Regions from separate parts of the Polaromonas sp. P1_E12 genome, predicted to be linked through region 2. Evidence: predicted binding sites of a transcription regulator. Region 2 holds the regulator's gene; each other region holds the start of a gene.
The links. Region 2 encodes LexA, which represses DNA repair genes until DNA is damaged. Its sites were predicted from a motif close to ACTGTATNNNNATACAGT; they were not measured.
Positions count from the first base shown of each region.

Region 1: a site for LexA is predicted at 5,263-5,280, ahead of AC1D13_RS03100 (DNA topoisomerase IV subunit B). Genes of this name have one in related genera too.
Region 3: a site for LexA is predicted at 3,425-3,442, ahead of imuA (translesion DNA synthesis-associated protein ImuA). Genes of this name have one in related genera too.
Region 4: a site for LexA is predicted at 5,346-5,363, ahead of AC1D13_RS03320 (PA0069 family radical SAM protein). Genes of this name have one in related genera too.

Region 1 covers NZ_JBFUBB010000001.1:607,304-614,698, forward strand. The annotation lists gene bamC (outer membrane protein assembly factor BamC) at 35-1,180, opposite strand; gene dapA (4-hydroxy-tetrahydrodipicolinate synthase) at 1,212-2,096, opposite strand; gene AC1D13_RS03085 (class I SAM-dependent methyltransferase) at 2,202-2,813, opposite strand; gene AC1D13_RS03090 (SDR family oxidoreductase) at 2,914-3,723, opposite strand; gene AC1D13_RS03095 (MFS transporter) at 3,915-5,135, opposite strand; gene AC1D13_RS03100 (DNA topoisomerase IV subunit B) at 5,327-7,297, shown strand; gene AC1D13_RS03105 (hypothetical protein) at 7,294-7,395, shown strand, end outside.
Region 2 covers NZ_JBFUBB010000007.1:238,456-245,850, forward strand. The annotation lists gene AC1D13_RS19375 (3-hydroxyacyl-CoA dehydrogenase) at 1-254, opposite strand, end outside; gene AC1D13_RS19380 (type IV pilus assembly protein FimV) at 311-2,446, shown strand; gene AC1D13_RS19385 (D-2-hydroxyacid dehydrogenase family protein) at 2,516-3,523, opposite strand; gene AC1D13_RS19390 (hypothetical protein) at 3,670-4,062, opposite strand; gene lexA (transcriptional repressor LexA) at 4,199-4,903, opposite strand; gene AC1D13_RS19400 (asparaginase) at 5,106-6,062, shown strand; gene adk (adenylate kinase) at 6,159-6,815, opposite strand; gene kdsB (3-deoxy-manno-octulosonate cytidylyltransferase) at 7,002-7,395, opposite strand, start outside.
Region 3 covers NZ_JBFUBB010000001.1:1,100,855-1,108,249, forward strand. The annotation lists gene AC1D13_RS05420 (SDR family oxidoreductase) at 1-656, shown strand, start outside; gene AC1D13_RS05425 (DUF2277 domain-containing protein) at 728-1,003, opposite strand; gene AC1D13_RS05430 (VOC family protein) at 1,090-1,500, opposite strand; gene AC1D13_RS05435 (disulfide bond formation protein B) at 1,748-2,254, shown strand; gene AC1D13_RS05440 (hypothetical protein) at 2,476-3,276, shown strand; gene imuA (translesion DNA synthesis-associated protein ImuA) at 3,471-4,316, shown strand; gene AC1D13_RS05450 (DNA polymerase Y subunit UmuC family protein) at 4,276-5,736, shown strand; gene AC1D13_RS05455 (error-prone DNA polymerase) at 5,744-7,395, shown strand, end outside.
Region 4 covers NZ_JBFUBB010000001.1:661,920-669,314, reverse strand. The annotation lists gene fghA (S-formylglutathione hydrolase) at 1-219, shown strand, start outside; gene AC1D13_RS03340 (phosphoethanolamine transferase) at 267-1,946, shown strand; gene AC1D13_RS03335 (transporter substrate-binding domain-containing protein) at 2,078-2,875, shown strand; gene AC1D13_RS03330 (amino acid ABC transporter permease) at 2,971-3,639, shown strand; gene AC1D13_RS03325 (GNAT family N-acetyltransferase) at 3,661-4,101, opposite strand; gene AC1D13_RS03320 (PA0069 family radical SAM protein) at 4,192-5,289, opposite strand; gene AC1D13_RS03315 (hypothetical protein) at 5,439-5,705, shown strand; gene AC1D13_RS03310 (DOPA 4,5-dioxygenase family protein) at 5,780-6,127, shown strand; gene AC1D13_RS03305 (acyltransferase family protein) at 6,199-7,314, opposite strand; gene AC1D13_RS03300 (NAD(P)H-dependent flavin oxidoreductase) at 7,360-7,395, opposite strand, start outside.

The sequences.
Region 1 (7,395 bases), on a different contig from region 2:
TTCAGTCGGGATGAACAGGATCACGAACCGGGATTTACCGCAGATCGTCGGCAATCACCTGGATGATGCGCTGGGCATTGGCCGATGCTTCAGGGGCACCCTGGGCATTGAGGACCGACACCGTGGTGCTTTCACCCTGGCTCTTGACGGCGATACGGTACTTCAACGGCGGCACGGCGGCTGGCGAGCCGCTGAACAGCTTGCTGAAGAAACCGGGCTCGGTTTTGTTCACGATGGGCTCGACGTAGCGCACGAAGTAGGTTCCCTGGCTGCGGTCGCGGTCTTCAACCGTGAACCCGGTGCGGTCCAGTGCCAGTCCGACGCGGCGCCATGCACGTTCAAAGCCTTCGTCGATCTGCACGACGGGCTGGCTGTTGACAGTGGCGATCCGCGAGGTTTGTTTGTCTGCACCGGCGGCCACCAGGGCCTTCGATTGCTCTTGCGTGACACCCAGCTTGACCATCAGGCGGCGCAGGAATTCGGCTTCCAGCTCCGGGTCGGCAGGGCGGGGTTGCCACATGGTGCTGTCGCCGCCGGTGGAGCCGGCCTTGACGCCGGTCAGCACCTCGACCATACCGCGGTGGCTGACATAGATTTCGGTGCCGCCATCAGGGCGGCGCTCCAGCCGTGTGCGGAACTTGTCGCGTTCACCTGTGGAGTACAGGCTGTCGAATACTTTGCCGATAGTGTTGCGGATGAAATCCTGCGGGAGCTTGGCGCGGTTTTCAGCGTAATCGGTTTCCATGATGCCGAGGTTTTCCTGGTCCTGGGACAGCAGGAAGCCGCTCTCCAGCCAGAAATCGCGCACGGGCGTCCAGAGCTTGTCTGCCGGCCGGTTCACCACCAGCCAGCGCTGGCTTCCTGCGCGTTCGATGCGAACGTCGCCCACGGTCACTGCGGCTGTCTGCACGGCCTGTGTCGGCTGGCCAACCTGGTAGCTGCTGGCGGACACCGCCGTACCGGGCACCACATAACGGGTTTCGCGGCTGAGTTGTGTCAGGTCGGGAGGGATCGCCAGGGAAGGGGCTTTGGCGCCGCTGCTTTTGTAGTCGACGCGTTCGCCTTCCATCACATCCCTGATGGAAGAGCAGCCGGCGAGCAGGCTGAGGGCAACCAGTGCAGACACGGTTGCGGCGCTCCGGGCTTTGGAAAATGCAGGATGTGTTGGCAATATCTTCACTTGGGTTCCCTTAAAAATCAGATCAGGCAAATCAGATCAGGCCGCAGATGCGCAAGGCGCTTTCCACGGTGGCTTCATTCGATGCTTCCAGCGGCGTCATCGGCAGGCGCAACGTCCCACCGCAAAGACCCATGCGGGCCATGGCCCACTTGACGGGAATCGGGTTGGCTTCGACAAAGAGGTTTCGATGCAGCGGCAGCAATTTAAGTTGCAGCTCCATGGCGCGACGGGTGTCGCCGGCCACTGCGGCCACGCAGAGTTCATGCATGAGGCGGGGCGCGACGTTGGCTGTCACGCTGACATTGCCCTGGCCGCCGCAAAGCATCAGCGCCACCGCGGTCGGGTCGTCGCCTGAATACACGGCAAAGCCCTTGGGCACTTCCTTGATCAGCCACTGGGCGCGCTCGATATTGCCGGTGGCTTCCTTGATGCCGACAATGCCGGGCACCTGGGCCAGGCGCAGCACGGTGGCATGCGCCATATCGGCGACGGTGCGGCCGGGCACGTTGTAAAGCACGGTGGGGAGGTCGCCAACCGCTTCCGCAATCGCCTTGAAGTGCCGGTACTGGCCTTCCTGGGTGGGCTTGTTGTAATAAGGGACGACCTGCAGCTGGCAGTCCGCGCCAACGCCTTTGGCAAATTTGGCCAATTCGATGGCTTCGGCCGTTGAGTTGGCACCGCAGCCAGCCATGATCGGCACGCGCTTTTTGGCCTGCTCAACTGACACCCGGATGATTTCGCAATGTTCTTCGACATTGACGGTTGGGGATTCGCCGGTGGTGCCGACCACGCCGATGCAGTCGGTCCCTTCGGCAATGTGCCAGTCAACCAGCTTGCGCAGGGTGGGGTAATCTACGCTGCCGTCTTCGTGCAAGGGCGTTGCCAGTGCAACGATGCTGCCAGTAATGGGTTTCATGCTCTGCTTGTAAACGTTCGCGGCCATGCAGGTATCTGGGGTGTTCCGGCCTGAACAGCTTCAAGCCGGCCCCGGAAAAGGCCAATCCTGCATTCTACCCAGAGCCTAGGTCAGTCTATAGCGGGGTGGACCCCCTTCCGCGGTATGAAGGGGGGCGGATAAACCCGCGGTGCTGGCTGAGTCGCGGACGGCGGCGATGCGCTGGACAAAGCGTGGCGGACGCTCCTCAAAACCCTCCTCGAAGGCCACCACTTTCAGGCCCTGGCAGACCTGCAGCAATTCACCGGGACGCAGTAAAAAGTCGGGGCGCGAGGGTTTGCCTACCGTTTCATTGCCCTGCGTAAAAGTTTCGTAAATCAGCACGCCACCCGGCGCCAGGCTGGCCAGCAGCGTGGGCAGGAGCGGCCGCCACAGGTAATTGGTGACGATGACGGCTTCAAACTGTCGTCCTTCAAAAGGCCAGGGACCTTCCTCAATGTCGGCCACCACGGCTTCAACGGTTTGGGCGGGGCGCGTGGGAAGAGCTGATGCTATGAATTCGATAGCTGCTTGCGCAAGATCCACAAGGGCCAGAGGGTGATTTCGTTCATAAAACCAGCGGGCATGACGGCCATGGCCGCAGGCCACGTCCAGCACTACGCCGCGCTCAGGCACCAGGTGCGACCAGCGCTGCACCCAGGCGGAGGGTGGTTCCGTGCCATGCGCGGTACCGGTCATAGGGTTTTTCCGCCGGGCCGCCCCAAGGAAAAATGCGCCCCATAAGTGAGATCAGGGGCAGCGCGCCGCAGGCTCGGAGTGACAAGCGTGGGGGCTGTATTCATGGTCTTACGTCATCTTTGAGCGCGGCGAGCGCCATCGCCTCGACCCGGCCCGGCGCGATCAGCTTGAGCCAGCGGCCCAGCTTGCCCTTGGCCGTCATGACCACCTCGCGTTCCCGGCGCGCCATGCCCTCAAGGATGAGCCGTGCGCATTCTTCCACGCTCATGGCGTCGTCTTCCTTCAGGCCGCTGGCACCGGCCGCCTCACCGGCCGCGTTGAAGCCGCGGTGGCGGATGCGGGTGGCGACCACGCCCGGGTAGGCCGTCGTTACGCTGACACCGGCCGTTTTAAGCTCGGCGCGCAATGCCTCGAAGAAGCCCGTCATGGCGAATTTGGTGGCGCTGTAGGCTGTGCGGCCCGGCACACCGATCAGGCCCGCCAGGCTGGAGACCGCCACGATGCTGCCGTGGCGCACTTTTAAGTAAGGCAAGGCGGCATGGGTGCACCAGACGCTGCCCCAGAGGTTGATGCGCATCAACTGTTCGTACCAGGCCAGGTCCTGGGCCTTGACGTCTTCAAAAAGGGCTTGCGCCGACATGCCTGCGTTGTTGATCAAGGCATCGATTTGCCCGAACCGGCCGATGGCGGCGGCCACCAGCTGGCGGCATTGGTCCTCTTGCGACACATCGGTTTTGACGGCCAGGGTCAGCGCCCCATGGGCGGCGCATTGGCCCGCAACCTCATTGAGCAGTGCTTCATTGCGCGCGGCCAGCACCAGCGCCACGCCGGCGCCGTGGGTTTTGGCCAATTGCCGCGCCATTTCAGCGCCTATGCCGTCAGAGGCTCCGGTAATTACTATTGTTTTCATAGCTGCTTGCGCCCGTCCTGATTGGGCCGCAGCCCAAAACACACATAAAACCCCTGGGAAGGGCCTTGCGCTAGAAGCAGGCCCAGACCTGGTTGGCGAGTGTGAACAGGAAATCCGGCCGTGTGTAGAGGGCAAACACCCCCAGCGACGCGATGATCGCAAGCGTCCACAGGCCGATTCTTTTGGCCATCTCAGGCCCCTTGGGGCACGGCCGCGCGTGCAATCGGTGATTCACGCACCGGCAGGTTCACCAGCGCGGCAAACACGCCCAATGCAATCGCGATGTACCAGACGATGTCGTAGCTGCCCGTGCGGTCATACAAATAGCCGCCCAGCCAGACGCCCAGGAAGGAGCCGATCTGATGGCTGAAGAAGATAAAGCCGCCCAGCATCGACAAGTGCTGGATGCCGAAGATCTGCGCCACGACGGCGTTGGTCGGCGGGATGGTCGACAGCCACAGCAGGCCCATCAGGCTGGCAAAGATGTAAACGCTCAAGGGGCTCAGCGGTGCCGCCAGGAACACGGCGATCACGATGGCGCGCGAGAGATAAATCGTCGCCAGGATCTTGCGTTTGGCGATTTTCTGACCCAGCGAGCCTGCAATATAGGTGCCAAACACATTAAAGAGGCCGATCAGCGCCAGCGCATAGCTGGCCACCTGGGGAGACAGGCCCTTGTCCTTGAGGTAGCTGGGCATGTGCACGCCGATGAACACCACCTGGAAGCCGCAGACAAAGTAACCCGCCATCAGCAATTGAAAGCTCGGGTACTTGAAAGCCTCGCGCAGCGCCTGAAGGATAGTTTGCTCGCGTTTGGCAGGCTGCCCGCCGGTAAAACCGCCTTCGCGCAGGCCCAATGCCAGCGGCGCAATCAGCAGCACCGCGCCGCTCAGCACCAGCAAAGCCTCTTTCCAGCCCAGGCTGCTGATCAGCAAACCTTCGGTCGGCACCATCAGGAACTGGCCGAATGAGCCCGCCGCCGCGGCCACGCCCATGGCCCACGAGCGTTTGTCGGCCGAAATATTGCGCCCGATCACGCCGTAAATCACGGCATACGTGGTTCCGGCCTGTGCGGCGCCAATCAGCACGCCGGCTGTCAGGGTGAACAGGAAACCGGTGGGCGACAGCGCCATGCCCACCAGGCCCAGCCCGTACAGCAGCGCGCCGCCCACGATCACGCGGAAGGCGCCAAAGCGGTCGGCCGCCATGCCGGCGAAGATGCCGAACACCCCCCAGGACAGGTTTTGCACCGCCAGCGCAAAGGCAAAAGTCTCGCGCGTCCAGCCCTGCGCCTGCGTGATGGGCTGCAGCCAGAGGCCAAAACCGTGGCGAATGCCCATGGACAGCGTGACGATGGTGGCGCCGCAGATCAGCACCTGCAGCATGGAGAGTTTTTTGGTGTCGGTGGTCATGGGCGAGTCGCCTCGAGTGGCGAAAAAAGGAAAGGCCTGAGGCGGCCGGGAGGCTCTTTGCCGACTGTAACGAAAATGGCGAAACACTGCCGGGGCCGTCCTTCGTTCCCACCCTTGAATCAGACGGGCTGTATGTTTGTACAGTGACTTTTGCGGCCCCGACTACAATTGCGGCAATTCTTTCATCTGCCATGGCTGACAAACTACCCACTGAATATTCCGAAGGCTCGATCCGTGTGCTCAAGGGCCTGGAGCCCGTCAAGCAGCGCCCGGGCATGTACACCCGCACCGACAACCCCCTGCACATCATCCAGGAGGTGCTGGACAACTCCGCCGACGAGGCCCTGGCCGGCTACGGCAAGAAGATCAAGGTGACGCTGCACACCGACGGATCGGTGAGCGTTGATGACGATGGCCGGGGCGTTCCCTTTGGCCTGCACCCGGAAGAAAAGGTGCCGGTCATCGAGATCGTCTACACCCGGCTGCACGCCGGCGGCAAGTTCGACAAGGGCAAGGGCGGCGCCTACAGCTTTTCGGGCGGCCTGCACGGCGTCGGCGTGAGCGTGACGAATGCACTGTCCAAACGCCTGGAAGTCACCTCCTACCGTGAAGGTATGGTCGCCCATCTGGTGTTCTCCGGCGGGGACGTGACCGAGAAACTGCACCTGCGCAAAAACGGCGAGGGCGACCGCAAGACCGGAACCACCGTCCGCGCCTGGCCCGATTCCAAATACTTTGAATCGGCCGCGCTGCCCATGGCCGAGCTCACGCACCTGCTGCGCAGCAAGGCGGTGCTGATGCCCGGCGTCACGGTGACGCTGACCAACGAGAAAACCAAAGACGTCCAGACCTGGCTCTACAAGGGCGGCCTGCGCGACTACCTGATGCAGACCCTGACCGGCGACCCGGTGATCCCGATGTTTGAGGGCGAAGGTTTTGCCGACGCTTCGCACGAGAGTTTTGCCGAAGGCGAGGGCGCGCAGTGGTGCGTGGCCTTCACCGAAGAGGGCCAGCCGGTGCGCGAAAGCTACGTCAACCTGATTCCCACCAGCGCCGGCGGCACGCATGAAAGCGGCCTGCGCGACGGCCTCTTCAATGCCGTCAAGAGCTTTGTCGACCTGCATTCGCTGCTGCCCAAGGGGGTCAAGCTCTTGCCCGAAGACGTTTTTGCCCGTGCCAGCTATGTCCTGAGCGCCAAAGTGCTCGATCCGCAGTTCCAGGGCCAGATCAAGGAACGCCTCAATTCACGCGACGCGGTACGGCTGGTGTCGAGCTTTGTGCGGCCGACGCTGGAGCTCTGGCTTAATCAGCACGTCGACTACGGCCGCAAACTGGCCGAACTGGCCATCAAGGCCGCCCAAACCCGGCAGAAAGCCGGCCAGAAGGTCGAAAAACGCAAAGGCTCCGGCGTGGCCGTGCTGCCCGGCAAGCTGACCGACTGCGAAAGCCGGGACCTGGCGCACAACGAAGTCTTCCTGGTCGAAGGCGATTCGGCCGGCGGCAGCGCCAAGATGGGCCGCGACAAGGAAAGCCAGGCCATCCTGCCGCTGCGCGGCAAGGTGCTCAATACCTGGGAGGTCGAGCGCGACCGCCTGTTTGCCAACACCGAAATCCACGACATCGCGGTCGCCATCGGCGTCGATCCGCACGGCCCCAATGACACGCCCGACCTGAGCGGCCTGCGCTACGGCAAGGTCTGCATCCTGAGCGACGCCGATGTGGACGGCTCGCACATCCAGGTGCTGCTTTTGACCCTCTTTTTCCGCCACTTCCCCAAATTGATCGAATCGGGTAATGTGTATGTCGCCCGGCCGCCGCTGTTCCGGGTGGACGCGCCGGCCCGCGGCAAAAAGCCGGCATCCAAGGTGTATGCCCTGGACGAAGGCGAGCTGATTGCCATTTTGGACAAGTTACGCAAGGATGGCGTGAAGGAAGGCGCCTGGAGCATCAGCCGCTTCAAGGGCCTGGGCGAGATGAGCGCGGAACAATTATGGGAAACCACACTCAATCCTGACACCCGCCGCCTGTTGCCCGTGCAATTGGGCAACCAGGATTTTCTGCAAACCGAGACGCTCATCACCAAGCTGATGGGCAAAGGCGAGGCCGCAGCGCGCCGCGAACTGATGGAGTTGCACGGTGACAGCGTCGAGGTGGACGTTTGAGGCTTCTCCTGTCGTTTGCGCGTGTGATGGGCATCGTGGTACTGGTGCTTGCCGCATTCTGGGCGACGGTGGCACTTGCGCGCCATGAATTCATGGCC
Region 2 (7,395 bases):
CAGGCCGCCAGGTCAGTGAGAGTGGAGGCCAGCACAAGCCGGTCTTTGTGCCCGGCTGCCGCGGCTGCGTCGATGCGGCCTTTTTCAACGAGCTTGTCCCATTGGGCGCAGATGGCTTCGCGCGCTTTTTCCGCGGCGCCTGCCTGCGCGTCCATCAGCCTGACGATGCTGCCGGCCTGCACGGCGATCTGCGCAATGCCGCGCCCCATGGCGCCGGTGCCAACTATTCCCACATTCGCGTAATTTACTTCCATGCCTGAATTATGGCTGACCGTATTTGGCAGGGTACCGTGTCAAAATTGCCCACCCCATGAAACTTGCCAAGAAGCCTGTCAAATATCTCCTTGGCGTTCTGCTGATGGGCGTTGCCGTCCACAGCATGGCCTTGTCGCTGGGGCGCATGCGCGGCGCCACCCTTGTCGGACGCCCCCTTGATGTCACTCTGTCGGCGCACCTGGACGGCACGGAAGGGCTGTCTGCAGTCTGTGTGGCGGCAGATGTGTTTTTTGGCGACAGCCAGGTTGCCCAGGACAAGGTACGCGTTGTCACGTCGCAAGGCGCTTCCGGTGAGGCACTGATCCGCATCCGCACAAGCTCAGGCGTCGACGAGCCGGTGGTGACACTCTATGTGCGTGAAGGATGCTTGCAGAAAAACACGCGCAAGTACGTGCTGCTGGCGGAAGTGGCCGGAGAAAACACCAGCCCGATTCCCGTTGTCGGCGGAGAAGCCGTGGCGACTGCCCCTCTGGTGGCGCAGATGCCTGGTGTTGTTGGCGCCGGCGGCAACGCCACAAAGGCACAGGCAGGCTCCGCGCCCTCCAGCCCGGGAAAAGCCCCAAGAGCGAGGTCCGGAAAAGTCCCGCCTGCCGGAGGCAGTGAATTGCGATCGGCTACCTCAGTTGGGTTGCTGCAGGCAACGCCTGCTGTTCGCGGGGCTGGCAAGTCCGCATCCGAGCCGGCGGGCAAGCTCCGTTCTCGCCTGAAACTTGACCCCATTGACCTGGCGGCCGAGCGCGACCCTGTGCTCCGGTCTTCGCCGGAGCTGCTGACGGAGCCCTCAACAGACGCCCAGCAGCGCGCTGCTGCCGCCGCACTGTGGCAGGCGCTTAATGCACAGCCGCAAGACATGGTGCGCGACAGCCAGCGCCTGAAATCCCTGGAAGCCGATGTTGCCGGCATGCTCGCGCGAAGCCAGAAAACCGAAAAAGCCGTGATGGAAATGCGCGGCCAGCTTGAGCAGGCGCGCGGTGAACGCTATAACAACTGGCTCGTATACGCCCTTTACGCCTTGCTGGTCGCCTCCCTTCTTGCGATCCTGGCACTATGGATACGTAGCCGACAGCAAAGCCGTGTCAGCCGGGGATCATGGTGGGGCAAAGGGTTTGCCGAAGACAGCGCGCCTTATGTGACTGAAGGTACGGGTAACACCGGGAAAGCCTTTTTGCGCGGGGCCTCAGAAGCTGAATCGGTGAGCGCCGGGCCTATGCCCGATTCGCTGGTTGATTTCGATCCCAGCGAACCATTTCTCGATGCGCCGAAAAATACGCCGGCTTCAAGCGCCGTGGCGCGCCCAAGGGTTGCCGAATCCAGATTCCCCTCGGAATTTCTGCCTAGCCTGAGCGGTATCAGCAGCATGCCGCGGATTGTGAATGCCGAAGAGCTGTTTGATGTGCAGCAACAGGCCGATTTTTTCCTGTCGCTCGGCCGGCCCGACAAGGCGGTAGATGTTCTGCGCCACCACATCATGGACAACGTGGAAACAAGCGCGCTCGTCTATCTCGACCTGTTTGACCTCTATCACAGCTTGGGACGCCGGGAGGATTACGACGCGTTGCGCACAGACTTCAACAAGATGTTCAATGCCAAGGTGCCGCCATTCGACGAATACGCGGCGAATACGCACGATCTTGAGTATTACACGGAGGCCCTCTCGCGGATTGAGGCCCTCTGGCCAACGCCCAAGGTACTCGACGTACTTGAAGAGTCCATATTCCGCAAACCGGATTCGCGGGGAGAGGTCTTCAGCCTGGCCGCCTACCGCGAGCTGTTGCTCCTCCACTCGATCGCAAAAAGGATTGTTAGCCGGCCGCCCGGCGACGCCGAAGCACCGGTAAAACCATCGGACGCACCGTCGATTCCGACCATGCCGGATACGCTCCCAAGCGTTGCAGGCTTTGGACCCACCAGCATCCAGCCACTGTCAGCCCGGTTCCAGATCGTGGCGCCTTTGCCGTCTCCTGCCGTGGCAGGTGCAACCGACCCGACGCAGCCTCCCGCTTCCCCCCGGCTTGGCCTTGATATTGATTTGAGTGCAGGTGAGGGCGGGGACCTGGTCCCGTTTCCATCGATCGACGCTGGTGCGCGGCCGCCGCAAGCCGCTGCCAACAATCTCATCGAGTTTGACCTCGACTTTCCGGATTCTTCGGGGCCGACGCAGAAAACTTGAGCGAAGTTTGAGCCTGGCTCGCCGGGAATCCCGGGTTTACGCGCACTTGATCAGGCTGGGCGTGTCACATCAGCGCCGTACTTGCAAGGCCCCCGGGTTGACGATATTGGTGGGCGTGCCCTTGATGAAGTTGACGACGTTGTCAAACGCCGCGCCAAAGTACAGCTCATAGCTGTCCTGTTCAACATAGCCAATATGCGGCGTGCAAATGCAGTTTTCCAGGCGGAGCAGCGCATGGCCTTGCAGGATGGGCTCCGACTCAAAAACATCGATGGCCGCCAGGCCGGGCCGCCCGCGATTGAGGGAGGCGATCAATGCTTCCGGCTCGATCAGCTCCGCCCTTGATGTATTCACCAGCAGGGACGTGGTTTTCATGCGCGACAGGTCTTCCAGCGTGACGATACCGCGTGTCTCTGCGTTGAGTCGCAGGTGAAGGCTCAGTACATCGCTTTGCTCAAAGAATTCGGCTTTGCTGGCCGCGACTTCAAAGCCATCGGCCTGTGCCCGCTCCAGTGATGCGTCGCGGCCCCAAATGACGACACGCATACCGAAGGCCCTGCCGTAGCCAGCCACAATTTGCCCGATCTTCCCGTAGCTCCATACCCCCAATGTCTTGCCCTTGAGGACGGAGCCAATGCCGAAGTTGGGTGGCATCGAAGCTGACTTGAGCCCTGCCTGCTGCCAGGCGCCATGCTTCAAGTGGGCTACATAGTGCGGAATGCGGCGCATGGCGGTCATCACCAGTGCCCAGGTCAGCTCCGCGGGTGCCGTAGGAGACCCAATGCCCTCGGCAACCGCGATGCCGCGTTCTGTGCAAGCCGCGACATCTATATGGCTTCCGACACGGCCTGTCTGGGCAATCAGCTTGAGTTTGGGCAGCTTTTCAATAACTTGCCGGTTGAGCTGGGTTCTCTCCCGGATCAGGACGATGACATCGGCATCCTTGAGGCGGACGGACAGCTGGCCGATGCCTTTAACGGTGTTGGTATAGACCTTGGCGGGGTAGGCCTCCAGCTTGGCTGCGCAGTTCAGTTTCCGCACCGCGTCCTGATAGTCGTCGAGGATCACAATATTCATGCCGATATTGTGCCTGCAAGATTTTTCTTCCTTGCCGCCGGGGTCACTTCCGACTGGGGATTTTGTATCTCAAGGAAACGCACTAGACGGCGCCGCAAAGCGCATAGGCCCGGGCTGAACTTCTGGTGGGAAGCTTGCCGTACCAGTTATCTCAAAGAGGTTTCTCGCTGGCTCATGCGCTCAAGTTCCGCGCAGACGTCGGCCATGCGGCCGGATATCACCATGCGGCCAGCGCACGCTGGGCCGACATTGGAGTCAAACTCACGGACAACTCGCAGCCGGCTGGGTCGGGACGCCTTGACAGAGCGTTGGACGGCAAGAGTACCAGTGGCGCGGGCAGACGGGCCGCGCATTGCCGCGAAATCGCCGGAAGCAAAGGGTAGCGCAAGCTGGTGAGATCTGGGCTGCGCGCCGGCTGGCGCGGAAAAACGGCTTGCCCCAGCCATACCCTGCGCCGGCAAAAACAATGACACCAATGCCTGCACGGGTGCCAGCAGGACTGACGACATTGGTGTATGTGAAAAACTGATGATTCCCATGATGAACTCCTGTATGAGAGAGGTTTACACAGGCAGGATTGCAAACTGGCAAATTGCCAGGAAGGCCCCGGCACCAGGGTGTTGGCCATCACAACGGCCAAACGCCCGCCACCTGGTGCGTGGCCAGGTGAACTGCCTACATCAGCATCGTGTTGCGAATGAGGCCGACGGCCAGGCCTTCCAGTTCGAAAGGCTCGCCGGGCTCGACCACAATGGTTTTAAAGTCCGGGTTTTCGGGCAGAAGTTCGATCAGGTGCTTGTTGCGGCGAAAGCGCTTGACGGTCACTTCATCACCCAGCCGGGCCACGACAATTTGACCATTCTTGGCTTCCTTTGATTGCTTGACGGCCAGCAGGTCGCCATCCATGATGCCTGCGTCCCGCATGCTCATGCCGCGAACCTTGAGCAGGTAGTCGGGCTGGCGCTGAAACAGGCTGCTTTCAAAATAATAGGTTTGCTCGACATGTTCCTGCGCGAGAATCGGGCTGCCAGCAGCAACCCGCCCCACCAGAGGTAGGGCGAGTTGGGCCAGGCTTTGCAACGGCAGGGAAAACTGTTTGATTCTGGATTCGTTCAGGCTGCGAAGGGCGTCATTGCGCAAACGTATGCCGCGTGAAGTCCCGCTGACCAGCTCGATGACGCCTTTGCGGGCCAGTGCCTGCAAGTGCTCCTCGGCGGCGTTGGCAGAGCGAAAGCCAAGCTCAGCGGCGATTTCAGCACGGGTGGGCGGGGCGCCCGTGCGCGCGATGGCGCTCTGGATCAATTCCAGAATTTGCTGCTGGCGCGCAGTGAGCTTGGGAGCCTCAGAGGGAAAATGCGGAAAGTTATCGAGTGTGCTCATCACTGTTGCTCCTTGAATCACAACTTCAGCCCGCTTGCGTATTGCCTGTTGCCTGTTGCCTGTTGCCTGTTGCCTGTTGCCTGTTGCCTGTTGCCTGTTGCCTGTTGCCTGTTGGCTTTGGGTACGCACGTTGCTGTAGCTGTTTTAATATCCAGTAACTGTATTTTCATCCAGTTTTTAAAAGATTGCAAGTTTACGTTTTATGTATCCTCAAAATATTGTGATTCTGGGCACTGGCGGCACGATTGCCGGGCAGGCTGCGAGTGCGTCGGACAACATCGGCTATACCGCCGCCCAGGTGGGCGTTGAGCAGCTGGTCGTGGCGGTCCCGTCCTTGGCAAGGTACGGCCCCTTGATGACCGAGCAGGTCGCGCAGGTCGACAGTAAGGACATGAGCTTCGAGGTATGGATGCAGCTGGCCAGTCGGGTCAATTACTTTCTGGCCCAGCCGGACGTGCAGGGCATTGTTATCACGCACGGAACGGACACGCTGGAAGAGACGGCATATTTCCTTCATGCGGTGTGCCGCCCCGATAAACCTGTGGTGCTGACCTGCGCCATGCGGCCCGCGACGGCGCTGGTGCCTGACGGCCCCCAGAACATGCTGGATGCCATGGCGGCGGCGCGTCATGCGGGGGCGAGGGGTGTGGTTGCGGTGTGCGCCGGAACCATCCACAGCGCGCTGGACGTGCAGAAAGTGCATACCTACAAGGTTGACGCCTTTGACTCTGGTGATGCGGGGCCGATTGGCTATGTGGAGGAAGGATTCCTCAGGTTAATGCGAAATTGGCCTGAAACCCATGTAGAACGAGCGCAAGCAGCTATTAAAATAATAGCGAACTCCGTGGTTCCGGTCCAGTGGCCGCACGTTGAGATCGTCATGAACCATGCCGGCGCCAGTGGTGCGGTCGTGGACGCGTTGCTGGCGCAGGGTGTTCAGGGGCTTGTAGTTGCCGCCACGGGTAATGGCACCTTGCACCATGCGCTGGAGGCGGCCTTGCTTCGCGCGCGGTCTGCGGGGGTGCGGGTCGTCCGGTCGACAAGGTGCCTCAATGGTCGTGTCTTGCCCACACCCGGGGATCTGTTTTCTGATTCGCAGGGGCTGAGCCCCGTGAAGGCGAGAATAGCGATGATGCTCGAGCTGTTGGCGCAAAGCTGAACCCTGCCTTCCGATTTCAGTCTGCCGGGAACTGGAATGAAAAAAGCCGTCAGACTGACGGCTTTGGGGTGCAGATGGACTCGCTGGAGGCTCGATTCAGCCCGCCAGCGCTTTGAACGCGCGGGCGGTGATCTCGTCAACACCGCCCATGCCGCTGATGGCACGGTATTTTGGGGCCAGTTCAGGCTCTGACTTTGCCCAGCTGGAGTAGTACTCAACCAGCGGACGGGTCTGCGCGCTGTAAACCTCCAGGCGCTTGCGGACGGTTTCTTCCTTGTCGTCATCGCGCTGGATCAGCGGCTCGCCGGTCACATCGTCTTTGCCTTCGACCTTGGGCGGATTGAACTTGACGTGATAGGTGCGGCCTGAGGCGGGGTGCGAACGGCGTCCGCTCATGCGCTCGATGATGGCGTCGAATGGTACGTCGATTTCAAGAACGTAATCCAGCTTGACGCCGGCAGACTTCATGGCGTCGGCCTGCGGAATGGTGCGGGGAAAGCCGTCAAACAGAAAGCCCTTGGCGCAGTCGGGCTGGGCAATGCGCTCTTTGACTAAATTGATGATCAGGTCGTCGCTGACCAGTGCACCCGAGTCCATGATTTTTTTGGCTTCAATGCCCAGCTGCGTGCCGGCTTTGACGGCCGCACGAAGCATGTCGCCGGTGGAAATCTGGGGAATGCCGTACTTCTGGCAGATGAAGGTCGCTTGCGTCCCTTTGCCCGCGCCAGGCGCGCCCAACAAAATCAGTCTCATGGATGTCCTCGGATTTTATGAATTCTTGAAGTCAGCCCGAACCGCCGGCCGGTTTCCGCAGGGGCTGCTTGACAGGTATGGAGGGCTGCCGGCACGCCCTGCAGGCCTCACACTTGTGTTTTTCCCAAGGATAGCATGCACCCCTGACAGCAACTTACGAGCCCGCGTCATGCCGGGGAGGGCAGGTCAGGAAAACAGCTTGCGGGCGAGGTCCAGGTCTTCCGGCGTGTCAACGCCCGGCCCAGGCACGTCGCCGGTGATGTGCACGGCGATGCGATGGCCGTGCCACAGCGCCCGGAGTTGCTCAAGGCACTCCAGTTGCTCGAGTGGCGACTGGGGAAGGCGCGGGAACTCCCGCAGAAATCCCACCCGATAGCCGTAAATGCCTACGTGCCGGAGTGGCCGGGGCAGGCTGCTGCCGGCCTCCCACCACGCCTTGCCGGTAAAGTCGCGCGCGGCCGGAATGGGTGAGCGGCTGAAGTAAAGGGCCGTATGGCGCGCATCAAGCACAACCTTGACCACATTGGGGTTGTTCAGGTCGGCCAGCTGCTGGATGGCATGCGCCGCCGTGCTCATGGCG
Region 3 (7,395 bases), on a different contig from region 2:
GGGAGGATTCACCGCAACACCCGCAAACTGCCAAAGGTGCGATTCGCGTGCAGCTCGAGCAGCGGCTCAAGGATGCGACCAGCGACAGCGGCCAGGGCGGCTGCCGGGTGATCATCGTGCGCGCGGGGGATTTTTTCGGGTCGGGTGCCGGGAACAGCTGGTTCTCGCAAGGCCTGGTTCGGCCGGGTGTTCCGGTACGCAGTGTGAAGCTCCCAGGCAAGCCTGGCGTCGGTCACCAATGGGCCTATTTGCCGGATGTGGCGCGTACCATGGTCGCCTTGCTGGCACGGCGCGACGTTCTGCCTGCATTTGCAACCTTCCATATGAACGGCCAGTGGGACGCCGACGGCCGCCAGCTGGCTGAAGCGATCTGCCGTGTCGTCGCACGCCGCGGTGGCCCTCAGCCGTCTATCAAATCCTTTCCCTGGTGGGCGGTGACGCTGGCCGCGCCCTTTGTTGAGACCCTGCGCGAGCTGCGCCAGATGCGCTACCTCTGGAACACGCCGGTACGCATGGACAACGCCGCCCTGGTGGCGATGCTCGGCGCGGAGCCGCACACGCCGCTGGACATTGCCGTGGAGGAAACACTGCAAGGGCTGGGCTGCCTTGTTGCGCATGGCGGGGATTTCAACCATGGAAGTGTCCGCCGCAGCTGAAGCAAGTCAAGCTCGGCCTTTTGATGTCGTCAAGCGCTTTCGTTGGGCGAGGCCGACTTGGGGGAGGGCGGCTACTGGCTCGTGCCAAACCTCAGCGCCGACCTGGCACGCGCCCGTTCTGCTTCCACCTCACGGTTGCGCGGCTCGGCGTTGGTCACCAGTGTGCGGATGAGAACCCGTGCCGAGGCCGCCACCTCTTCCACGGCACGATCGAACGCGGCCTCGTTCGCCTTGGACGGCACGTTGAACCCGCTGAGCTTTCTCACAAACTGCAACGAGGCGTCACGGATTTCCAGTTCCGTGGCCGGCGGCTCGAAGTTGAATAAAGTCTTGATGTTGCGGCACATGGCGGCTCCTTGAAGCAAAAGACTTGGAAATCATTCCACGGCGCATTTTGCCGCCAGCCGCAACCCTTCGCCCAGCCTGGTTGTATCTATTCAGCGGGCCTGATCACCACTGATTCAGCCGACGCCACAAAAGGCCCGTGGTACACCGCTTCGATGTTGTTGCCGTCCGGATCCAGCACAAAGGCGGCGTAGTAGCCGGGGTGGTATTTGCGTTCACCCGGCGCGCCGTTGTCGGTGCCGCCTGCGGCCAGGGCGGCTTCGTAGAAGGCTTTGACTTCTGCGTGGTCTTTGGCCCGGAAAGCCAGATGAACGTGCGAGGTAGGTCCGTCGGCTTGGTCTATCCACAACTCGTCGCCGGAAAAATGATCGTCGGCTTCCTGGATGGCACTTTCCTTGTTCAGTGACTTCAGCACGGCGCGGTAAAAGCGCTTGCTGGCCGCGAGGTCATGGGCGCGCAGGTGAATATGGTCGATGAGTCGTCCGCGGTGTATTTCCATCATGGGGTCCTTTCTGGGATCTTCAAAAAAACTGACGTCCTGAAAATCTACGCCCGCCGGGGTGGCCCATCTGTAGGACAAACGCTGGCAAATTAGGGCGAGAGGGGACCAGGGGGCGGGAGCGACAGGGATGGGTAAGGCGGCGAAGAATCTGCCCTGCATGTATCGCCGAAGGGAACTTATCCGGCACCAAACGCCCGAACCCCTGGACAATTCATAATTCATCCAGAAAAAAGAGGGCTCCCTGATGTTTTTGACGTATTTCGACGCCATGCCGCGCCGCGTGCTGGCGCTGATCGCCGTGGCCTGCGTGGCCATGCTGGCCTTTGGCCTGTACCTGCAGCATGTGGTGGGCCTGGAGCCTTGCCCGATGTGCATCGTGCAGCGGTATGCGCTGGTGCTGGTGGCGGTGGTGGCGGGCGTGACGGCCATCGCCAAAAGCCGGGGCCTGCTGATCGCCGGTTCAGGCCTGATGGTGCTGCTCTCGGGTTTTGGTGCTTTTGTGGCGGCGCGCCAAAGTTTCCTGCAGTGGTATCCGCCTGAAATTGCCTCTTGCGGCCGCGACTTTTACGGAATGATTGAAACCTTTCCGCTCAAACGCGCCATTCCCATGATCTTCAAGGGCAGCGGCGACTGCACCAAGATCGACTGGACCTTTCTGGGCGGCTCGATTGCCAACTGGTCTTTCCTGTGTTTTGTGGCTATTGCGGTCGTGGGCTTGCTGCTGATCGCACGCCAGGCGCGCAAGCGCTGAATCGACCACATCGCCAGTTTGGCGGCGCATTGCCCCCGGCCAGCTCATCCTGCGAGCTTGAGGGCCGCAGCGACGCACCCATAGCCGAAGCATGTAATTTTTCACCTGAAAAAGGGGATGGCGCCAGCCGCGCGCCATGACTAGACTGAATATCCAGTCGTCGGTTTTACCGGAAGGTCAGCTCATCAACATTGCCGCGCTGCGGCACAAGGATGGTCCCCATGGCAGCAGGAAGGGTGTTATCGCGCTTTGGCTTCCCGGTCCTGGCGAGTGCCGGCGCCGCTGCCAGTGCCTATTTCCTGGGAAACCAGCCGGTGGTGCCGGTCAAGTTCTCCACGTGGAGAAACACGACGAATCCACAACAGCCGGAACACATGACCGTCAAATACGGACGGGGTTCGTGGGGTCATTACGAAGATTTCCGGATGGGCAGTGGCCCACCCCGTACAGATTTGCCAAAGTTTGGCGCCGTGAACCAGCTGACCGGCATAGACGAGTCCAAGCCTTACTCGAACCTGGCCTATGGCAGCCATACACCGACCGAGCACAGGGACCGCTTCCTGGCGCGTCCGGCCCCAGAAAGCGATCGCAAGAAGGGACGGGAATACCGCTATGACTCCAAGGAGGCGATGCGCGCAAAGGTGTCGGTGTTCGAGCTCTGGAAGCTCAAGCAGATGACGAGCGAACGTCAGCAGCACGGCGTGTTTCACCTGTTCGGTGAGGCACCCGACCCCTACACGACGCGGTGCATGACGCACATTGAAACGCTGGCGAGTGTTCGTGGCCAAAAGTTGTCTCCCCAAAACCCTTCAAAGGTGGCGCACGAGTTTCATGAGCTCAACCCCTCCACCACCGAGAAGCCCAAGCTGAAAACCTATTCGGTGGAGGGCGTTCAGCGCCCTGGCAATGTGCCGGTCGGCACCCCGGTCAAGAACCACCCCGGCACGCTGGACAAGGCGTATTGGGAGGCGGCCGACAAGGGCGCCCACAACGTGGGCCGGCCACTCCCGCCCAAACTCTAGACGCGCGAGAACAGCGGTACCGCCGGCAAGCGCGCTGCATCCTGATTTGCAGGGAGGTGCCGGTTTTCCCGGTGGCTCCGGGGTGAATAATTCTCGACTGGGGTACCCGGGTTTCATGCAGGTTGGCAGGGCGTCGAATCGATCATATACTGTACATAAATACAGTACATCCAGCTTGATCCGGACCACCTTCCATGCCCACCCTTACCGCAATGCCCAGCGCTTTGCCGGACTTTGCCGACGCCCTGAATGCCCAGGTTTGGCGGGCCGGCGAACTGGGCAGCGCGAGTGTGCAGACGGTGGCCACAGGTTATGCGGCGCTCGACCTGGCCTTGCCAGGAGGAGGCTGGCCGCAGGGCGCACTGGTTGAACTGCTGCTGCCGCAGGCGGGCCAGCAGGAATGGGGTTTGCTGGCGCCCGGTCTGGCCCGGGCCCTCAACCAGCCCGCCGCACCGGATGAGCCTGGCGCGCAACTGACGGCGCTGGTCGGTGCGCCTTATCTGCCATTTGGCCCGGCGCTGGGCGCGCGCCAGATCGACATGCGGCGGCTCATCAGCATTCACGGCAAGCCCGGTGACGCGCCTTCGCTGCTCTGGGCCACGCGAGAGGCGCTGCAGTGCGCTGACGTGACCGCCGTGCTGGCCTGGCTGCCGGATGCGCGCAGTGCCCACCTGCGCCGCCTGCAGATTGCCGCGCATGCGCACCACAAGCTGCTGTTTGTGTTCCGGCCGCTGCGGGCCCAACACGAATCGTCACCCGCGCCGCTGCGCCTGCTGCTGGAAGGCGCTGTGCAGGAGGGCGGCAATCTGCTGGTCCACGTGCTCAAGCGCCGCGGCCCGCCACTGGCTGCGCCGGTGCTGCTCGACACCCGGCCCGCCCGGCTGTCAGCGCTGCTGGCAGCCAGTCGCGACAGGGCCCGGCAAAAGCGGGAAGAGCTTGCCCCCATCCTGCTGCCGTCGCTGGTGTCGCTGCCTGTTACTTCACCCCGGAGCCCCATCCATGCGTTGCTGGATCGCATTGCGCATCTCGATCACCACTGACGCGGTGCAGTCATGGACCCAGGACGCCGCCGCCGTGCAACAAGCGGTGGCCAGCCTGGCGCTGGGCTTCACGCCGCGCGTCGCGCTGGTCGACGAAGCGGTGCTGATGGACGTGACGGGCAGCCTGCGCCTGTTTGGCGGGCTGGCGTGGCTGATGCAGCTGCTGGCGCAGAAAATTGAGCTGTTTTTTGAATCAAATCAGGCTGTTGCCCTTATAGAACGTGCGCAAGGTGCTACATCTTTGATAGCGCTCGGGCGGTTAAGACTACGGCTTCGGATGCAGCAAGGCCAGGCCGGCGCGATGAAAAAACGCGTGGCCGACCTGCCCATGCACACGCTGACGGCCGCCCGCCCGCACCTCGCTGTGCTGGAGCGCATTGGCTGCCGCAGCTGGGACGACCTGCTGCTCCTGCCGCGTGACGGCGTGGCGCGGCGTTTTGGCGCCGAGCTGCTGGAGGCGCTGGACCGTGCCCGCGGCACCGTCGCCGACGACTACGCGTGGCAAGTGCTGCCCGAACACTTTGAGGAAAAACTGGAGCTCAACGCACTGGTCACTCATGGGCCCGCGCTGATGGCGGGCGTTGAGCGCCTGCTGGTTCACCTGCACGCCTGGCTGCTGGGGCGGCAGAGCGGGCTCTGCGCCCTGAAAATCATCTGGCACCTGGATAAACGCCGCGATGTGCCTCCGACCGGCGAGCTCGAGATTCGCACCGCCCAGCCTGCACAAGACCTGCGTCACATGGCACGCCTCATCTCAGAGCACCTGGCGCAGCAAAAGCTGCCGGCGCCGGTGCACAGCCTGACGCTGCAGTCGCTGGCCACCGAGCTGCTGGCCGATTCGGCAGCCGCCACCGGCAGCCTGTTGATGGAAACGCGCCGGCAGGGCGACAGCGTGGTGGAGCTGCTCGAGCGGTTGAGCGCCCGCCTGGGCGATGCCAATGTGCAAGCCTGGCAACCTTGCACCGACCACCGGCCCGAGCTGATGCAGCGCTGGGTGAGCGCCCGAAGCGCTATTAAATCGATAGCTGCTTGCGCACAACCAGTGCGCGCCAGGGCTCTAAAAGGCTTAAGAAAAACCACTTCGCATGCTTTTCCGGATGCCCGGGTTGAAGCCTTGTACCCTGCCTGGCTGCTGCCCGAGCCGCTGAAGCTGCAAGCTGCAGGCAACAGCCCGGTGTACCAGGGCAAGCTGACGCGCCTGGCCGGGCCGCAGCGGCTGGAGGCTGCCGAATGGCTGCTGGCCGATCACGAAAACCGCAACGCTGAGCCGGGCCTGTGTGAAAAGCCGTGGGCGTTTCGCGACTACTACATCTACCGCAGCCAGCAGGGCAGCTTGCTGTGGGTTTACAGCGAAAGGCTGGGCTCCGCCGCCCAGGCCGGCAGGCAGCGCACCTGGTATTTGCACGGCTTTTTTGCCTGAGGCCCGCATGCCTGCCTACGCACTTCCCGATTACGCCGAACTGCACGCGCTGAGCAACTTCAGCTTCCAGCGTGGCGCCTCGCACGCGCAGGAACTGGCCGAACGCGCTTCCGAGCTGGGCTACAAGGCGCTGGCCATCACCGACGAATGTTCGGTGGCCGGGGTGGTCAGGGCGCATGAGGTGGCAAAAGAGATGGGCCTCAAGCTGCTGCCGGGCGCGGAATTTTTGGTGCAGGCGCCCGATGCCTTCAGGCTGGTGGTGCTGCCGCACAACGCGGCAGGCTGGGGCAACCTGTGCGAGTTCATCACCGAAGCGCGCAAGGCCGGTGACGTGGTGGAAAAAGGCAGCTACCGCGTCGCGCTGGGCGAAACGGATTTCTCCCGGCTGGGGGATTGCGAAATTTTGCTCGCGCCCCTGCATGAAGCAGGTGCGAGTGCTATCAATACAGAAGCGCTTTGCGCTCATTGCGCCTGGGCTGCAGGACTTTTTGGCATCAATGCCTGGCTGGCGGTGGAGCTGCTGCAGGGCCTGGACGACGCGCTGCGCCTGCAGCAGCTGCAGGAGGTGGCGCAGCGCACCGGCATACGGCTGGTGGCGGCCGGCCATGTGCTGATGCACAAGCGCTCACGCAAGCCGCTGCACGATGTGATGACCGCCATCAAGCTGGGCAAACCGGTGCACGAATGCGGCTTTGCGCTGCAGCCCAATGCCGAGGCACATTTGCGGCCGCGCATGCGCCTGGCCGAGATTTACCCCGCCAGCCTGTTGCGTGCCACGCTGGAAGTGGCGGCGCGGTGCAATTTCAATCTCGATGAGATCCGCAACCTGTACCGCTACCCGCAGGAAGACATGGTGCCGGCGGCCGAAACGCCTTCGCGGTGGCTGCGGCGGCTGACCTGGCAGGGCGCCCATACACGCTATCCGTATCACATTCCCCACAAGATCAGGCGGCAGCTGGGTTTCGAACTGGCGCTGATCGAGGAACTTGAATACGAGATGTTCTTCATCACCGTGCACGACATCGTGCGGTTTGCGAGAGAAAAGGAAATCCTTTGCCAGGGACGTGGCTCGGCGGCCAATTCGGTGGTGTGTTTTTGCCTGGGCGTCACGGCTGTCAACCCGGCGGAAAGCAAGCTGCTGTTTGAGCGTTTTATCAGCCGCGAGCGCAGTGAACCGCCCGACATCGACGTGGACTTCGAACATGAACGGCGTGAAGAAGTCATCCAGTACATCTACGGCAAATACGGCCACGACCGCGCCGCCATTGCCGCCACCGTCATCAGCTACCGGCCGCGCAGCGCGATCCGCGATGTGGGCAAGGCGCTGGCAATGGCGCCTGAACTGATTGACCTGTTCGCCAAAGAGCATTTCTGGTTTGACGGCAGCGAGGTGCTGCAGGAAAAACTTAAGGAAGCCGGGCTGGAGGGCCGAGAAGGGCCGGTGCTGCAATGGTTTGACCTGTCGGCGCAGCTTATTGGCTTTCCGCGTCACCTGAGCCAGCATGTCGGCGGCTTTGTCCTGACCCAGGGCAAGCTCACGCGGCTGGTGCCGGTGCAGCCGGCCTCGATGGAAGACCGCCGCATCATCCAGTGGGACAAAGACGACCTGGAGGCCATGGGCCTGTTGAAAGTGGATGTGCTGGCGCTGGGCATGCTGTC
Region 4 (7,395 bases), on a different contig from region 2:
TACCCTGGCGGCATACGCATAGACCAGGGGCTGGACGACAAATTCCTTGCCGAGCAGTTGTACCCCGAGCTGTTTGAAGCCGCCTGCGTCAAAGCGGGCCAGCCACTGGCGCTGCATCGCCATGCGGGCTATGACCACGGCTACTATTTCATCGCGACCTTTATGGCCGAACACCTGCGGCACCATGCGCGGCAGCTGGGTTTGACCACCGCCACTTGAGGCGCGCATAAGCCCGCCCTAAGGTGGGGCAAATACAATGCAGCGCTATGCCGCTGCAACCGCCATCCGGGTCCAGACCCCCTTCCTCTCCTGACCAACACCGTCGAGGCATGCGGCCGCTGTGGCTGGTGGTCATTGCAAGCCTCTGGATCGCGACCGTGTGCAATGTGGCCTTGTGGCGCGAGCTGGCCCGCCTGCCGGGCCTTACCGGGGGCCAGGCGGTGGTAATAAGCATCGCCTTGGCGCTGGTGATTGCGCTGGCGACCATCGCGCTGCTCAGCGTGCTGGCCTGGCGCTGGACACTCAAGCCCGCCATCACTGTCTTTCTGCTGTCGGCCGCTTTCGGTGCCTATTTCATGGTGACTTATGGCGTGGTCATCGACAAGACCATGATGATCAACACGCTGCAGACTGATGTGCGCGAAACACGTGACCTGCTGAACTGGCGACTGCTGGCCACGGTGATGGTGCTGGCGGTCCTGCCGATGATCTTTTTGTGGCGGCAGAAGGTCAGACGTGCAGGCGCAGTGCGACAGATGCTCACCAATGCAGCCACGCTGACCGGAGCGTGCGTGCTGCTGGTGTTAGTGGTGTTCCTGTTTTTCCAGAGCATTGCCTCCGTCATGCGCAACTACACGCATGTGCGTTATCTCATCAACCCACTCAATTCCTATTACGCGCTAGGCGCCATCGCGGCCAAGCCCTTTCAGCGCGACGAATCCACTCTGTTGCCGTTGGGTGAAGACGCAAAACTCGGTGCCAATTACACAGCCCAAACCAAGCCACCGCTGCTGTTGCTGGTGCTGGGTGAAACAGCGCGCAGCGCCAACTTTTCACTCAACGGCTACAGCCGGCCCACCAACCCGCTGCTGGCCCAGGAAAGCGTGGTGAGCCTGCGCAATGCATGGTCGTGCGGCACCAGCACGGCAGCCTCCGTGCCTTGCATGTTCTCCAACTTCGGGCGTGAAGCCTATGACTCACGCCCGGCCAACTACGAAGGCATGCTGGACGTGCTGCAGCGCGCGGGCCTGGCCGTGCTATGGATAGACAACCAGTCAGGCTGCAAGGGCGTGTGCGACCGCGTGCCCAACGTGAACACCATACAGCTCAAAGTACCGGGCCTGTGCGACAGCGGCGAATGTTTTGACGAAGTCATGCTGCACGGCATTGACGAACGCATTGCCGCGCTGCCGGCCGAGCGCCGCGCCAAGGGCGTGGTGGTCGTGATGCACCAGATGGGTGGCCACGGCCCGGCGTATTACAAGCGCTCGCCCCAAGCCGTCAAAAAATTCCTGCCCGAGTGCACCGACAACGCGCTGCAAAGCTGCAGCCGCGAAGGCCTGCTCAATGCCTATGACAACAGCATCGTCTACACCGACAAATTGCTGGCGTCTTCCATCCAGTGGCTCAAGGCACAAGAGGCGCGCAGCGCGCCTGCCCTGCTCTACCTCGCCGACCACGGAGAGTCGCTGGGTGAGAACAACCTCTACCTGCACGGCATGCCCTACGGCATTGCGCCTGAAGTGCAAAAGCGCGTGCCGTGGATCACCTGGCTCTCACCCGCATTCGAGCAGCGCAACAAGCTGACGACGGCATGCCTGAAGGAGCAACTGGACGCCATGGTGAGCCACGACAATTACTTCCACTCGGTGCTCGGCCTGATGAATGTGCAGACCAGCGTCTACAAGCCTGCGCTCGACATCTACGCCCACTGCGCCAAGCCCTGAGTCCGCGCTCAGCGTCCGCGAAGCATCCGGATGCGCCGTAGGGCCTTTGTCGCCCTGCATGCACCAATGTGACGGCAGATTTAATATTCACTTTTCATCTCAATAACAATTCTCTTATGCAGGGGTTGAATATGAATATTCGCAAGGCTGCCGCCTCCACCATCGCTTCCACACTTCTTTTGACGCTCGCACTCAGCGCCAGCGCAGCCGACCTGCTCGACACCGTCAAACAGCGCGGCACCCTCAAAGTTGCACTTGAAGGCACCTACCCGCCCTTCAACTACAAGGAAGGCGGCCAGCTCGCCGGCTTTGAAGTGGAACTGGCCAATGCCCTGGCGCAGAAGCTGGGCGTCAAAGCCGAGTTCTCCACGAGCGAGTGGAGTGCCATCCTGGCAGGCCTGCAGGCCGGCAAGTACGACGTGGTGATCAACCAGGTCGGCATCACCGACAAGCGCAAGGAGACCTTTGACTTCTCCGAGCCCTACACCATCTCTGCACCGCAACTGATCATCCGCAAGGATGAAAAGCGCGAGTTCAAGACGTTGGCCGACCTCAAGGGCAAAAAGCTCGGCCTGGGCCAGGGCACCAACTACGCCGACATCGCCAAAAAAGTCGGCGGCATTGACGTGAAGACCTATCCCGGCGCGCAAGAGTATTTGCAAGACCTGGCTTTGGGCCGCATTGACGCCGCGCTCAACGACAGCCTGCTGATTCCCTACATCGTCAAACAAACCAAGCTGCCGCTCAAGCCCGGTGCGCCCGTGGGCGACCTTGAAAAATCCGGCATTCCCTTCGTCAAGAACAACCCGAAGTTCAAGGCCGCCATCGACAAGGCGCTGGCCGACCTGCAGGCCGACGGCAGCTTCGCGAAGATATCCACCAAGTGGTTTGACCGCGACGTGAGCAAGCCGCCTGTCGCCGTGAAATAACCGAAGTAACATTCGATCAGCCGCGCGCCGCTTTCCGGCAGGCGCCCTGAAGCAACCCCGGCTCACTGCCGGGGTTTTTATTTGTGGAGACTCCCATGGATTTGTCTGGCTTGACCCAGTTGCTGCGCGATGCCCTGCCACTGATGCTCAAAGGCGCGGCGTGGACGCTGCTGCTGGCGGTGGCATCTGTATTCTTCGGTGCCATCATCGGTACCATCGTGGCTGTGACGCGACTGGCGAAGGTGCCTGGGCTTTCGCAGTTTGCAACGCTGTACGTCAGCTGCATGCGCGGCACGCCGCTGCTGGTGCAGCTCTTCGTCATTTACTTCGGCCTGCCTAGCATCGGCATCCAGTTCGACCCGATCAGCGCGGGCATCCTGGGCCTGAGCCTGAACGTGGGAGCCTACCTGTCGGAAACCATTCGCGGCGCGATCAACGGTGTGGAACACGGGCAGTGGAACGCCGCCCGCAGCCTGGGCCTCACACAAGCGCAAACACTGCGCTATGTGATCGGCCCGCAGGCCCTGCGTCTGGCGGTGCCCAGTCTCTCCAACAGCCTGATCAGCCTGATCAAGGACACCTCGCTGGTGTCGGTGATTGCCGTGGGCGAGCTGATGCTGGCGACCAAGGAAGTGATTGCCACGACCTTCCAGCCCTTTCCGCTGTACCTGGCGGCGGCGGGCATTTACTGGGCCATGAGCGCCTCGTTTGAAACGCTGCAGAAAAAGCTTGAAGTGAGGCTGAACCGCAGTTATCTGCGTTAGGGCCGGCTCTCGGTTGCCCGATCAGTTATCGCTGATCAAACCGCTTTGCAGCGCTTGCTCGGTATTCGCAAAAATCGCCATCGCGGTCAGCATGCGCCGAAAGCCAAGCTTGCGGTAAAACGGTTCCTTGCCGGCCACCGCGTAGAGGATGATTTTTTTGTGACCGCTGGAAAGCCGCACCAGCGCCGCGACCATGTCCTTGCCCATGCCGGAGCCCTGCCGGTCCGGCGCTACCGCGATGTCGCAGATATAAGAGCAATCCTTGCCGTCCGCCACCGCACGGCCGGCGGCAATCAGCTTGCCGGCGTCGTACACAAAACACTTGAACATGCTGTTGATGAATACGACCTGCAGGTCGGCCGGCTTCTTGTCGCCCAGTGGGGCCATCCGGTAAAGGTTCGACAGTTCTTCCCAGTCTGCGGCGACCATGCCTTCCGATGAATATTTCCACTCGAGTGCCAAGGTGAGCTCCTTTGATTGTCAAACGGCGTGAGGTGCGACGCACAGGCTTCCGGGACTATAGCCCCCGCGCTGAATTGACAGCGGGCCCTCTTAAAACAGCCTACCCTGCCCCTCGGACCCCGCAGCCGCTGGCGGCCGGAACCGGCTCAAATCCAGCTCAATGCGCTGGCGGTTAAAGCCAATCCGGTTGCAGGCTTTCTCAAAACGCTGCTTGATGAGTTCGGCCCACAGGCCGTGGCCTTTCATGCGCGTGGCGAAGTCGCTGTCGTAGTCCTTGCCGCCACGCATTTCGTGGATGCGCGCCATGATGCGCGCGGCGCGCTGCGGGTAGTGCAGCTCCAGCCACTCCTTGAAGATGGGTGCCACTTCCCAGGGCAGACGGATCACGGTATAGAACGCGCTGCGCGCACCGGCCTCCCAGGCGGCCTCCAGCACATGCTCCATGTCGTCGTTCACAAATGGGATTTGCGGCGCCACACTGACGCCGACGGGAACGCCGTGCTCTGCCAGCGTGCGGATGGTGCGCAGGCGCCGGTGCGGTGCGGCCGCGCGCGGCTCCAGCTTGCGCGCGAGTTCGCCGTCGAGCGTGGTGATGGTCACGTAGGCGGCGGCCAGCTTGTCAGCAGCCAGCGGCGCCAGCAGGTCCAGGTCGCGCTCCACGCCGCTGGATTTGGTGATCAAAGAGAACGGGTGCCGCACTTCCTGCATCACCTCGATGATGCTGCGCGTCAGTCGCAGCTCGCGCTCGGCGGGCTGGTAGCAGTCTGTGGCCGAGCCGATGTTAAGCAGCTTGGGAACATAGCTGCGTTTGCGCAGGTCGGCGCGCAGCACCTCGGCAATATTGCGCTTGGCGATGATCTTCGTTTCAAAGTCCAGCCCCGGCGAAAGATTGAGGTAGCTGTGTGTGGGCCGCGCATAACAGTACACACAGCCATGCTCACAGCCCCGGTAGGGATTGATGCTGTAGTCAAAAAAGATATCGGGCGAATCGTTGCCGACAATGGCGCTGCGCGCTTCTTCCATCGTGACCGTGGTTTCGATCCGGGGCGCCTCGCCCGCCGCGCCTTCTTCCAGCGTACCCCAGCCGTCGTCCCATGCGTTGCGCACGTCTTTTTCAAACCGGTGCGGCATGCGCGTGGCAGTGCCTCGGCCCTTGATGGCGTGTAGCGGGATGATGGCGTCGGACATGGATTAATAAGATTTGGTGGGGGCAAGCGCAGTGCCCGGCATGGTCGCAGAAAGATACTGTATATAAATACAGTATATTCAAACAAAAACCCTTTAGCAAATGTCTGCAACAGGGCCCGCAATAATGGGTTTAAAGCAGGAGACGTCCCATGGCACACGTACTGGTAAAACTCACCGGCGCGCCGCTGGCCGCCGTTAAACAGCAGCTGGAAAAGGACGCGGACGAACATGCGAAGCAAGGCATGTATCTGGAGCACCTCTGGCAAAACGCGGAAGACGCGGCCGAGGTGTTTTTCCTGTTTCAGGTAAAAGACCTGGCGCATTGCCGGCAGCGCATGAAGCAGACGCATGCAAAAGCCCGAGAAGAAAACCCCGATGCACCGCTACCGGCCCTGACGTTTCTGGAGGATGCCTGAGGACTCATCCAATGCAGTCATTGATACGCCCCCTTTTTCATTTTTCCGTCCCTCTTCTCCCTTTCCGTTTCACCATGATCCAGCGTCCCGAAAACCTTTATGCCCGCTACCACGCCCATGTGTACTTCGGGCCCGGCACCGTTGAGCAGGCACGCGCCCTGTGCGAAAAGGCCGGTGCGCTTTTCGGGATTGCCGTGGGGCGGGTGCATGAACGAGAGGTGGGACCGCACCCGCGCTGGAGTTGCCAGCTGGCATTTGACCGCGCGGCGTTTGACAGCGTCATTCCCTGGCTCGAAGAACACCGCGACGGACTGGATGTGTTTGTGCACGGGCTCACCGGCGACGACCTGGCCGACCACACCACGCATGCTTCATGGCTGGGTGAGCCTGCGGCATTGAAGCTGGAGATGTTCAGGCAGTGAGCCTGGCTCCGGTTGAATGCTATTAATTCAATAGCTAGTTGCGCTTGTCCAGAAAGGCGAAGAGCTGCTTTTTAACGCAAATAAAAGCGACTCAACCAGCGCGGCCGCAAAGGAATCGGCCGCGATTCCACCGACTGATACAGCACCCAGCCCGCCAGCAGCGACAGCAGGAAGGCCAGCAGCAGGCCCAGCACATTTGCCGCAAGCTGCGTGGGCCAGAAATGGCTCACGATGGCATTGACCAGCAGGCACACCGGAAAGTGGATGAGGAACACAGAGTAGGACATCTGGCCCAGCTGCACCAGCCGGCGCTGCTGCAGCCATCGCACCGGCCAGGACTGTGGCTGCAGCACCGCCAGCCCGACCAGGCCGAAGGCGGTGACCAGTGCCACCACCAGGCGCCCCCTGAAATCCAGCGCCAGGGCGAGCCCGCCCATCACCGCCAGGGTCACGAGCCAGAAGCTGCGCCGCGCGCCAAGGCGGTTTGAGGCCCAGAAGGCCAGCATGCCCAGGGCATAGGAGCCGCAAAAATAGAGGGCGGTGATATCAAAGGCCGGCAGGCGGTTGAAAAACAGCAGCGAAGCCAAGGCAACCAACAGGATGAGGCTCACGCCGAGTGGGGCCGAAACCGAAGTAGTGTGCGTTGCGTCGCCGTTGTGTGGCTGAAACTGGAACCGCCGGGCAAAGGCAAAGATGAGAACCGCCATGGCGTAGAGCTGGAAGTCGATGGCCACGTACCAGACACCGGCAGAAAGCGCGTCCTGCCCGAGCAGATCCTGCAGCAACAGGACATGGGCGAGCAGCTGGTGCACCGTGGGAGCATCCGGCACCGAATGATGTGCGAACCAGGGCCTGACCAACGCGGCCACGAGCATGCTCACGGCCAGCGCCACCAGATAGGGTTTGACGAGTCGCCAGTAGCGGCGAAAAATCAGGGTGCCAGGTGCACCGAACACGGCCACACCCTGTGGCGCCAGCGAGGCCGCCGCCAGAAAACCGCTCACGACCAGGAACACCTGCACGGCCATGCGGGCGTAGTCGTAAAGCCAGTCCATCAAGGCCGGTGCAAACGGGTGCACCACATCCGACATCGGGCCGTAAAAAGCCAGGTGATGCAAAACAATGAGGACGCAGGCCAGCCCTTTGAGGGCATCCATGCCGGGAAAGCGTCGGGTCGCGGTGGTCAAGGCGGGTATTTCAGGCGCAGCGCTGCTCAAAGGTGGCGATGGCGCTTAAGCGCAGACCCGTTTGCGTGCCTGCTCGTACTC